3 regions of the Ochrobactrum sp. SFR4 genome follow, and region 3 is predicted to be linked to each of the others. Evidence: riboswitches for the same ligand, from Rfam matches in the RefSeq annotation. Region 3 holds a riboswitch; each other region holds the start of a gene.

Region 1 (3,278 bases), on a different contig from region 3:
TAAAATCAGCGCGATTGTTGCATCACTCCTGCCGGAAAATGCGATTATTGTTGATGAATCCATTACATCCGGCCGTGAAATGTTTGGTCTGACACATCAGTCAGCGCCGCATGACTTTCTGCAGCTGACCGGTGGTGCAATCGGTATCGGTCTGCCGCTGGCAACCGGTGCAGCTGTGGCCTGTCCTGACCGTCAGGTGGTGGCGTTACAGGCAGACGGCAGCGGTATGTATACGATGCAGGCACTGTGGACTCATGCCCGCGAAAACCTGAACATCATCACCATCATTTTCGCCAATCAGCGTTATGCGATCCTGCATGGTGAATTGCAGAATGTCGGAGCCGGTGCACCGGGACGCAATGCGCAGCGTATGTTTGATCTGGTTGAGCCGACGATTGACTGGGTAAGCCTTGCCAAAGGTGTTGGTGTTGAAGGCGCACGCGCCACCACAGCTGAACAATTTGCTGATTTGTTTGCTGCGGCAAGCAAGCGCAAAGGCCCGTTCCTGATCGAAGCGATGATCTGAAATTAAAGTGGCGGCGGGTTTATAATCCGCCGCACTTTCAAGCCTGAACTGCGCTTTCCGAGCGTTCCTTAATGACATTCAGCACGATGGAATGGAAATCATTGAGGAAAATCTGACCCCACCAGTCGCAGTAAATATTGATCGGCGTTGCAATACGGTATTGGGTTTTCAGCGTGAGACGCGTACGGTTTTCGTCAATTGGCTCCAGCAGATATTCACCATAGTCCAGTCCCAGATAGTCACTGTTGACGCTGATATGCGCTTCCACTGCTTTTGGGATTGAAGTGTCGCTGAAACGGAAATCCCAGCGCAGATAACGGTTTTCCTGCCAGCCGGTAATAACTTCTTCAAAATTGACGCCTTTGCCCCATTTCAAATGACGTACGGCACCCACACCGGAACCGGTAATCCGCGCATCTTCGGGTTTCGGCACACCGACAATGCTGTGGCTGAAAGTCATACCCAATTCATCGGAGCGGATATCAGGGATTTCGAGCGTATTGTTCCAGATTACATCAGCAGGGGCATTGATTTCAATCACGGTTGTGACCGAACTGAAATGATCCTGATATTCGATTTGGTTTTCCAGCGGCAGAGCGAGAAAGGGCAGGGCAATCACAAATGTGACGCTGCGTTTTGCCTGATAATTGCGTAAAAGCCGCATAGTGACATAAACACCAAGCGCTGTGCCCGCCAAAAGAAACGGCGCAGCCATGGCCACGCAAATACCTGCCTCGCCAAAGATAATCATTGAAATAAGGATCAAGCCGAGCATGCAAAGCATAGCGGTTTTCATATGCTTGCGGATACTGCCAGTGCCTTGCGGGTCAATCTGAATGATCAGCAGGCTGGTAATGGCCATCGGCATCAGGATCAGACCGGTGATAAAGGCCATCCCGCTGCCTTCCCGTATCAGCCATATCAGGATGTAAAGCACCACCGCATAGAGCGTTGTTGCGAAAACACTGAGCCAGAAACGGTCGGATGAAGGTTCTTGATGATTTTCAGACATAGGGGTTCTTAAACCAGCTTGGGCGGGCAGGACAACCGCCAAGGCTTGTTCCTTCCAAATAAACTTGCTAGAGCTTGGAGGAATGACACGGGGTGTCCTGTTTTACAGGGCTGAGATTTTAAACCCGTTGAACCTGATCCAGCTCATACTGGCGAAGGGATGTCTGTGTGCCCAGCCGTATTCACTGCGGTGCAAGCCCTTATTCCCTTGGCCGGCCATTTCTTAAGGCAAGGGAATTATCATGTCTGAACCAGTCCTTCTTCCGCTCTACCAGCAGCTTGTTCTCGTCACCGGCGGTGCGCGTGGTCTTGGACGCGATCTTGTGAAAGCTTTCTTAAGTGAAGGTGCACGCGTTGTAATCAATTATCACACAAGTGCAGATGCTGCTGCAGAACTGGCAGCACTAGCACCGGAAAAGACACTGGCCCTGCAGGCCGATGTGACGGATATGACAGCCGTACAGGCTATGTTTGCCAAGGCGCAGCAGTATTTTGGTATGCCGGTAACAACGGTGGTCAATAATGCTTTGCCGGCTTTCAGCTTTAACGGCGATGCCCGTGCTCATGCGGATGTCATCAGCTGGGAGCAGATCAATCAGCAGATGGAGGGCATTGTGCGCGGTGCTCTGAACACAACGCAAGCAGCACTTGCCGGTATGGAACAGGCCGGTTTTGGCCGTATCATCAATATTGGTACCAACCTGTTTCAAAATCCGGTTGTGCCGTATCATGATTATACGGCGGCTAAAGCCGCTTTGTTGTCACTGACCCGTACATTGGCGCAGGATCTGGGTGAAAAGAACATCACCGTGAATATGTTGTCCGGCGGGCTGTTACGTACCACCGATGCCTCTGCCGCAACACCGGAAGCAGTGTTTGATTATATAGCCTCTGCCACGCCGTTGCGCCGCGTAACCACGCCTGCGGAATTTGCTGATACGGCTCTGTTCTTTGCTTCGCCATGGGCGCGTTCTGTAACCGGTCAAAATCTGGTTGTGGACGGCGGATTGGTGAAAAACTGATGCGGGAAATGCACCTTAACCTGTTTATCTTCGGTTGCGGGCATCATCGCGCGGCATGGCGGCATCCGCAATCGGCCGTCGAACAACTCAGTGATATCAGCTATTACACAAATCTGGCGCAGATTGCCGAGCGCGGCAAATTTGATGCGATTTTCTTCGCCGACTGGCATGCGATTGATAATATTACGGACGGACCACGCAGCTATTTCGACCCGCTGACTTTGCTGGCTGCATTAGCGGGTGTAACCGAGAAAATCGGGCTGATCAGCACGGTATCCAGCACATTCACAACGCCGTTTCATGCGGCGCGGACACTGGCTTCGCTGGATCATTTATCGAAAGGCCGTATCGGCTGGAATGTCGTGACCTCAATGTTTGACAGTGAAGCACGCAATCATGGCTATGAGAGTATGCCGCCACATGAATGGCGCTACGGCCGTGCGGCAGAATTTATCGAAGCCGTGCAGAAGCTATGGGATTCATGGGATGCTGATACGATTACCTGTGACCGCTCCGGTGATTATGCCCGTAAAGACGGCTTACGAGCGATCCACCACAAAGGCGAGCATTTCTCGACGCAAGGGCCGCTGACCATTCCGCGCCCGCCGCAGGGGCAGCCGGTATTGTTTCAGGCAGGAGCATCAGATCAGGGCAGAGCCTTGGCCGCAGAAAAAGCCGAGGCGATTTATGCGGTGGCTTATGATCTGCTCGCCGCACAA
Region 2 (3,278 bases), on a different contig from region 3:
CAGGGACTGGTCAGCCATACGGTACTGTCTGCAATGAATGAGGGTGCTATGGTTATCAATTATGACCGTGGTGAGCTCGTAGATATTGTGGCTTTGGATCGTCTGATGCAGAGCGGTTATATCCGCAATGTTGCGGTGGATGCTGACCTGTTTGAAAAAAACGGCGTGCTGTCAGGGCCGCTAGCGCCTTACTTACCGCTGGCTAAAAAATATCCGGAAGCCATGTTGTTACTGCCACATGCGGCGGCAGATACCGACCACCCGTCACGACTTGCAGGGGCTAAACAGGCGGTTGATCAGATATTCGCAGCGATTACCGAGCGCCGTGTCATCAATGCGGCGGGGGCAATACCTGCCGGTTACAGCGATGGCGGCAGCCAGTTGCCGCAGGGCATCGGACGGGCACAGATTAAACTGAAACAGGGGCAGGAACGGCAATTCCTGCAATCCCTGTTTGACACTGCGGTTCAGGCGGCTGATCCGCTGCATTGTCTCAAACCCTATTTACCACAAGCGCCAAAGGGCAGAACCATCGTCATCGGCGCCGGTAAGGGCTCTGCACAAATGGCGCAAGCCTTTGAGACTTTATGGGTTGAGGCCGGAAATCCTGCGCCACGGGGCGTGGTTGTTACTCGCTATGGCTATGGAGCGGAATGCGGTTTTATTAAAGTGCTGGAAGCCGCACATCCGGTGCCGGATGAAGCGGGACTGGAAGCAGCAAAACAGTTGAAAGCTGCGTTGAAAGACTTGCATGAAGACGATCTGGTGGTGGCATTGATCTGCGGCGGCGGCTCGGCTCTGTTGCCTGCGCCACCGGAGGGACTGACACTGGCGGATGAGCAGGCAGTCAATGCCGCTTTGCTTGCCAGCGGTGCGCCGATCAGCGTGATGAATGCTATCCGTAAGCATGTCTCTACGATTAAAGGTGGCAGGCTTGCTGCTCTTGCAGGGCCTGCCCGTATGGTCAGCCTGATTGTCTCTGATATTCCGGGGGATGATCCGGCGCTGATCGCTTCAGGGCCGACGATTGCCGATCGCGCAACCCGTCATGATGCGCTGAAATATATTGACCATTACAAGATGCAATTACCGGAAACGGTCATGGCACATTTACAAAGCGCTGCAGCCGATGCACCGCAGCTGGATGATGCAATATTTGCCCGCCACAGCCACCATATTATCGCCAGTGCAGCACAGTCACTGGCTGCCGCAGCAAGATTGGCTGAAGAACAGAGCGTTGAAACACTCATTCTCTCCGATGCGATTGAAGGTGAAGCAAAAGACATCGCACTGATGCATGGGGCAATGGCACAATATCAGGCGCGTAATCGTCAGGCAGGACAACCTTTGTTGTTGTTGTCCGGCGGCGAAACAACGGTAACGCTCGGTTCCGGTGCTAAAGCCGGTAAAGGCGGGCGCAACAGTGAATTCATGCTGGCATTGGCGCTGAATATTGCTGGCTCTGAGAATATTCACGCTTTGGCTGCGGATACTGATGGCATAGACGGTTCGGAAAATAATGCCGGTGCTTTCGCGGATGGAGGCACAATTCAACGCATGACAGAGCTGGGGCTGGATGCGAAGCAATATCTTGCAGGGCATGACAGCTGGAGCGCATTCCATGCAAGTGGCGATCTGTTTGTGACAGGGCCGACCGGTACAAATGTCAATGATTTCCGTGCCATATTAATCAGCTAATCTTTCAGGTGGTGGACAGGTAGTGCCTGCTCTGCCATAATAGCGATCAAAGACAGGGGCGCCCGGATGATACCGGCTGAGAAGTACCCTTTGAACCTGAACCGGATAATGCCGGCGGAGGGAGTCAGATTAAAGGGCGCTTATCGCAAGGCGAAATAGTGGCACCCTGTATCAGACCCTCACCGTGGCGGAGGGCTGATATGAAAGATCTACCGGATTTCGGCATTGTGCTGGAAACCATGCGACGCCAGAAACCTCTCATACAATGCATCACAAATTTCGTAGCGATGAATACGGCCGCCAATGTGGTTCTGGCTGCCGGTGCTTCTCCTGCCATGCTGCATGCGCAGGAAGAAGCCGGAGAATTTGCCAAACTCTGCGGTGCGGTCACGATTAATATCGGCACGCTCTCTCCGCTTTGGGTGCAGGGGATGATTGCGGCGATCACATCCGCTAATGCGCATAATATTCCGTGGGTTTTTGATCCCGTAGCTCATTTTGCTTCCACTTTCCGCAGAGAAGCGGCGCAGACCCTGTTGGCGCTGAAACCAACAATTATTCGCGGTAATGCGTCTGAAATTCTGACCCTTGCAGGTTTTTCCGCACGGGGCAAAGGGGCAGACAGCGGCGATGATGCCGGTAGTGCGCATCATGCGGCACAACAACTGGCACAGCAGTATCAATGCACTGTTGCAGTGACCGGCGCTTATGATCTGTTGACCGACGGCCACAGCACTTTGCGTATTGACGGCGGCTCAGCGCTGATGCCGCAAGTGACAGCACTTGGCTGTGCGCTGACCTGCCTGACCGGTGCGTTCGTTGCTTCTCATAAGGCTTCCGCTTTGGAAGCGACCGCAGCCGCTCTGGCCATGTATGCGGTGGCCGGAGAACAGGCGGCATTGCAGGCGCAGGGGCCAGCCAGTTTCCAAATTCACTTTATCGATGCGCTTTATGCGCTCACACCCGCACAATTCCAGTCTCAGGCAAAGGTACGATTCTATGAAACAGTTTGATTTGTCGCTCTATCTCGTTCTCGACCGTGAGCTTTGCGGCAGTTTTGGCATGGTGGAAACCGTAATTGCAGCTGTGCGTGGCGGTGCCACAATGGTGCAGTTGCGTGACAAAGATGCCAGCCAGCAGGAGATGCTTGAAACGGCCAAAGCGCTAAAAACAGCGCTTGAAGGTACCAATGCCAAGCTGATTATCAATGACAATGTTGAGGTTGCGATTGTTGTCGGCGCTGATGGTTTACATATCGGCCAGCATGACGGTTCGCCGGAGCAGGTGCGTGCTAAAATCGGGCCGGATATGATCCTTGGTCTGTCTGTACAGACTGCAGAAATGGCCACCAAAGCGGATAGTGTTGTGGTGGATTATCTCGGCATTGGTCCTGTTTTCCCGACAGCAACCAAAAAGAATTGCGCGCCTTCCATTGGTTTTGACGGATTGAAGCGGGTTTACTCCCATAATGGACTGCCTGCGGTCGCCATTGGTGGCATTAAACTGCCGCATGTGGATGATGTGCTGGCAACCGGTGTTAATGGTCTGGCTGTTGTTTCAGCAATTTGTGGTCAGGATGA
Region 3 (3,278 bases):
TGTCGAGAGCGGTGGTGAAAAAGCTGCGCAGCCGCTTTGGGGATTTAAGATTTTGTGCGGCGCTATATTCACGTGCAGTGACCAGCGTAAGCGACAACACGACACAAAGACTGGCTGCGCCAAAAGCCAGCAAAAGCGAGGTGATAATTGCCTGCTGTACCACGGCTTCATTCAGCAAACGCCACAAATCAGAGCCCAGACCGGACAGAACCATCCCCAGAACAGGCAAAGCAATGAACAGGGTGGCAAAGAGGATAATGATACCTGATGAGATTTTCGACCATTTGCCGTGGTGAATATAATCACGGTTGGTCGTAGCCAGAGACAGACCTTCTTCGGTTGGCTTGCCGGTCAGACGCAGCAGACATAAAACGCCAATAGTCAGCAGTAATTGGGTGAGTGTGAGAGCAACAGCACGCGCCAGATCAAAATCAAAATGCAAGGCCTGATAGATGGCAACTTCCAGCGTAGTCGCGCGGGGGCCTCCGCCCAATGTCAGCACAATGGTAAAAGAACTTGCGCAGAGCATGAAGATCAGCCCTGCAATACCACTCAGATTTCGGGCAATCACCGGCCATTCGATCAACCGGAAGCGAGCAAAACCGCCCATACCCAATTGCGCTGAGAGTTTCCAGTAATCCTGCGGAATGGATTCGAGACTGGCAAGCAGCAAACGTACCGCAAGCGGCATATTGAAAAATACATGTGCCAGCAAAATGCCGGTCAGGCCGTAAATATCCGGTATCAGCGGCAGCCCCAAAGCCGTACTGCCTTGTGCGATAAAACCATTGCGCCCGTAAATACTGGTAATGCCGAAGACGGCGACCAAGGACGGCAATGTCAAAGGCACCGCGAAAAAGCGCAGCAGCAATTTGCGACCGCGAAATGCGGTATTGGCGTGGAGTGCACGGGCAACCGGCAACGCAAACAGCACTGAGAGCAGAACCGACAACAATGCCTGCAGCAACGTAAATCGCGTAATATTCCATAAATAGCTGTCAAAAGCGGCCAGAGCATCACTATCGGATTGCAGCCCCTGAATGCCAAGTGACAGCAAAGCACCGCCGGTCAGAACCAGCAGCAGAAGCAGCGCGATAAAGCCTGAAACAGTTTTAAAACGGAAGGCCTGCATATTTCTCCGTAGCTGCCCCGCCACAGGTGCGGCGGGTGCAGTCATATTCAAGGTCATAGACAGTTGTGTCTTAGCGGCTCATGGCTTTCAGCCACTCATCAACCCATGCTTTGCGGTTTTGTGCAACGGTTTCAGAAGCAATCAGCAGGCTCTTATCCGGTTTTGGCAGAGCATCAAAAGCCGCATCGAGCGGCGCAGATGTGTCATAGGCCGGATACATCCAGTTGGTCTGCGGAATAACATCCTGAAAACCGGCTGTGGTTATGAATTTCAAAAACTCTGCAGCGCGCGGGTTTTTTGCGCCGTTTATCGTCTGGCCGGCCAGTTCAATCTGGAGATAATTACCTTCTTCAAAAGTCACCGCCTTATAACGCTCGGTTTTATCGGAGATCATGTGATAGGCGGCAGAAGTCGTATAGGACAACACCATCGGTGCTTCACCTTTGGTGAACAGGCCATAGCCCTCAGACCAGCCCGGTGTAACTGTCAACACGCGTTTGCTGAGCTTTTGCCACTGCTCCGCAGCCTTGTCGCCATAGAGATCTTTCACCCAGAGCATCATGCCCAGGCCCGGTGTGGACGTGCGCGGATCCATCAGAATGATTTTCTGCGAAGCATCACCGTCAATCAGTTCCGCCATGGATTTCGGCGGATTTTTTAGCTTTTCACTGTCATAGATCACAGCGAAATAGCTGTAATCATAAGGCAGGAAAACCTCGTCCTGAAAATTGTCAGGCACATTACTTTTCACATCGCCCAATCCATGCGGAGCGAACAGACCCGTGGCTTTGGCATCATTAATAAGATTGGTATCAAGCCCCAGAACAATATCTGCCTTGGTGGATTTGCCTTCCAGTTTCAGGCGGTTGAGCAAAGCCACACCATCGGCAACAGCGACAAAATTGACAGTGCAGCCGCAGGATTTTTCAAAATTCTCTTTAACCTTCGGGCCCGGCCCCCAGTCAGATGTAAAACTGTCATAGGTATAGATCGTCAGATCCTGAGCCTGTGCTGCACTGACACCAAGGCTTAAAACAGACAGAAAACCGGTTGTGAGAAGTAGATTTCTGATAAGCATGAGATAACAGCCGCGCGGGCTCTCCTCTGGTTATGAATTGATCCAAGGATTGAGCGCCGGAAGCCGGACAGCATCTAATCCCTCCGCCGGTACAAACCGGATCAGGTTCAGCGGGTTAGCCGGAGACCGGCCTCTCAGCCTTCGGAAACCGAAGGCACCCCGTTAGAGCGGGCGGACAATAGGATAAAACAGCGTTACGGAGCAAGAGGATTGTTAGAGCATGTCGGGCTCAAATGGTTTCAGTTGAGTTGCCGCGAACATGCGGCAATTAAAAAATCCGGAGCGAGCACAGTAGGTACGATTAAACGCGACACGCTCCAGGCTTCCGGTCTGTGAAACAGCGTGATATGCAACACCATGTCAAAATTTCTCATTCTTCTCGGCGGTGATCTGACCGCCACTTCGCGGCTGAAAAAGCAGATTGCCGGTGCACGTGTTTTGGCGGCAGACAGCGGTATGCGCCATGCGGCCGGCCTTGGCGTGGTACCGGAACTATGGCTCGGTGACTTTGATTCCACAGACACGGTACTGGCCACACAATATGGACACGTTGAGCGACAGGTCTTTCCCGTTGCAAAAAATATGACCGATGGTGAGCTGGCATTGCATGAAGCCTATGAACGCGGCGCAACAGAAGTGATTTTGGCCGGCGCTTTTGGCGGCGAGCGCACAGATCATACATTTCTGCATCTCAGCATGGCTGTGGCGCAGGCACATAGAGGACGAAAAATATTTCTCTCCAGCGGCCATGAAGAAGCAACACCGCTGATCTACGGGAAAACCGGTTTTGACCTGCCGGAAGAGACATTATTCAGTATTCTGGGATTTGAGACATTAACCAGATTATCAATTTCCGGCGCCGAATGGCCACTGGATAATGTGACTGTACCATTTGGCTCTTCTTTAACGCTCTCAAATAGGGTAAAAGAAAACTTAACAGTGACGTTAGGTGGAGGGGCGGCAATTTTAGTCGCATCGCCTGCCATTGATTCAATCTGATGTGACTGAACGTAAAAACCTGTAAATTGTTTTGATAGTTGCCGTCTTCTTTTTGCTATAAAATGCAGG

What was found. A riboswitch is a leader RNA that binds a small molecule or an ion and turns the genes downstream of it on or off. The one in region 3 is predicted to bind thiamine pyrophosphate.
Region 1: it holds a riboswitch for thiamine pyrophosphate, as region 3 does, so the genes downstream of both, HBA93_RS12880 (3-oxoacyl-ACP reductase) here and thiB (thiamine ABC transporter substrate binding subunit) in region 3, are expected to answer to the same signal.
Region 2: it holds a riboswitch for thiamine pyrophosphate, as region 3 does, so the genes downstream of both, thiM (hydroxyethylthiazole kinase) here and thiB (thiamine ABC transporter substrate binding subunit) in region 3, are expected to answer to the same signal.

Annotation. Positions count from the first base shown of each region.
Region 1 covers NZ_JAAPBB010000010.1:10,670-13,947, reverse strand. Annotated here, with positions in the region: gene HBA93_RS12890 (acetolactate synthase large subunit) at 1-526, shown strand, start outside; gene HBA93_RS12885 (SRPBCC family protein) at 564-1,538, opposite strand; TPP riboswitch at 1,617-1,715, shown strand; gene HBA93_RS12880 (3-oxoacyl-ACP reductase) at 1,780-2,559, shown strand; gene HBA93_RS12875 (LLM class flavin-dependent oxidoreductase) at 2,559-3,278, shown strand, end outside.
Region 2 covers NZ_JAAPBB010000011.1:76,321-79,598, reverse strand. Annotated here, with positions in the region: partial or broken gene HBA93_RS24530 (NAD(P)-dependent oxidoreductase) at 1-234, shown strand, start outside; gene HBA93_RS24195 (glycerate kinase type-2 family protein) at 415-1,698, shown strand; TPP riboswitch at 1,743-1,838, shown strand; gene thiM (hydroxyethylthiazole kinase) at 1,899-2,711, shown strand; gene thiE (thiamine phosphate synthase) at 2,698-3,278, shown strand, end outside.
Region 3 covers NZ_JAAPBB010000008.1:126,921-130,198, reverse strand. Annotated here, with positions in the region: gene thiP (thiamine/thiamine pyrophosphate ABC transporter permease) at 1-1,132, opposite strand, end outside; gene thiB (thiamine ABC transporter substrate binding subunit) at 1,203-2,204, opposite strand; TPP riboswitch at 2,272-2,382, opposite strand; gene HBA93_RS11970 (thiamine diphosphokinase) at 2,568-3,209, shown strand.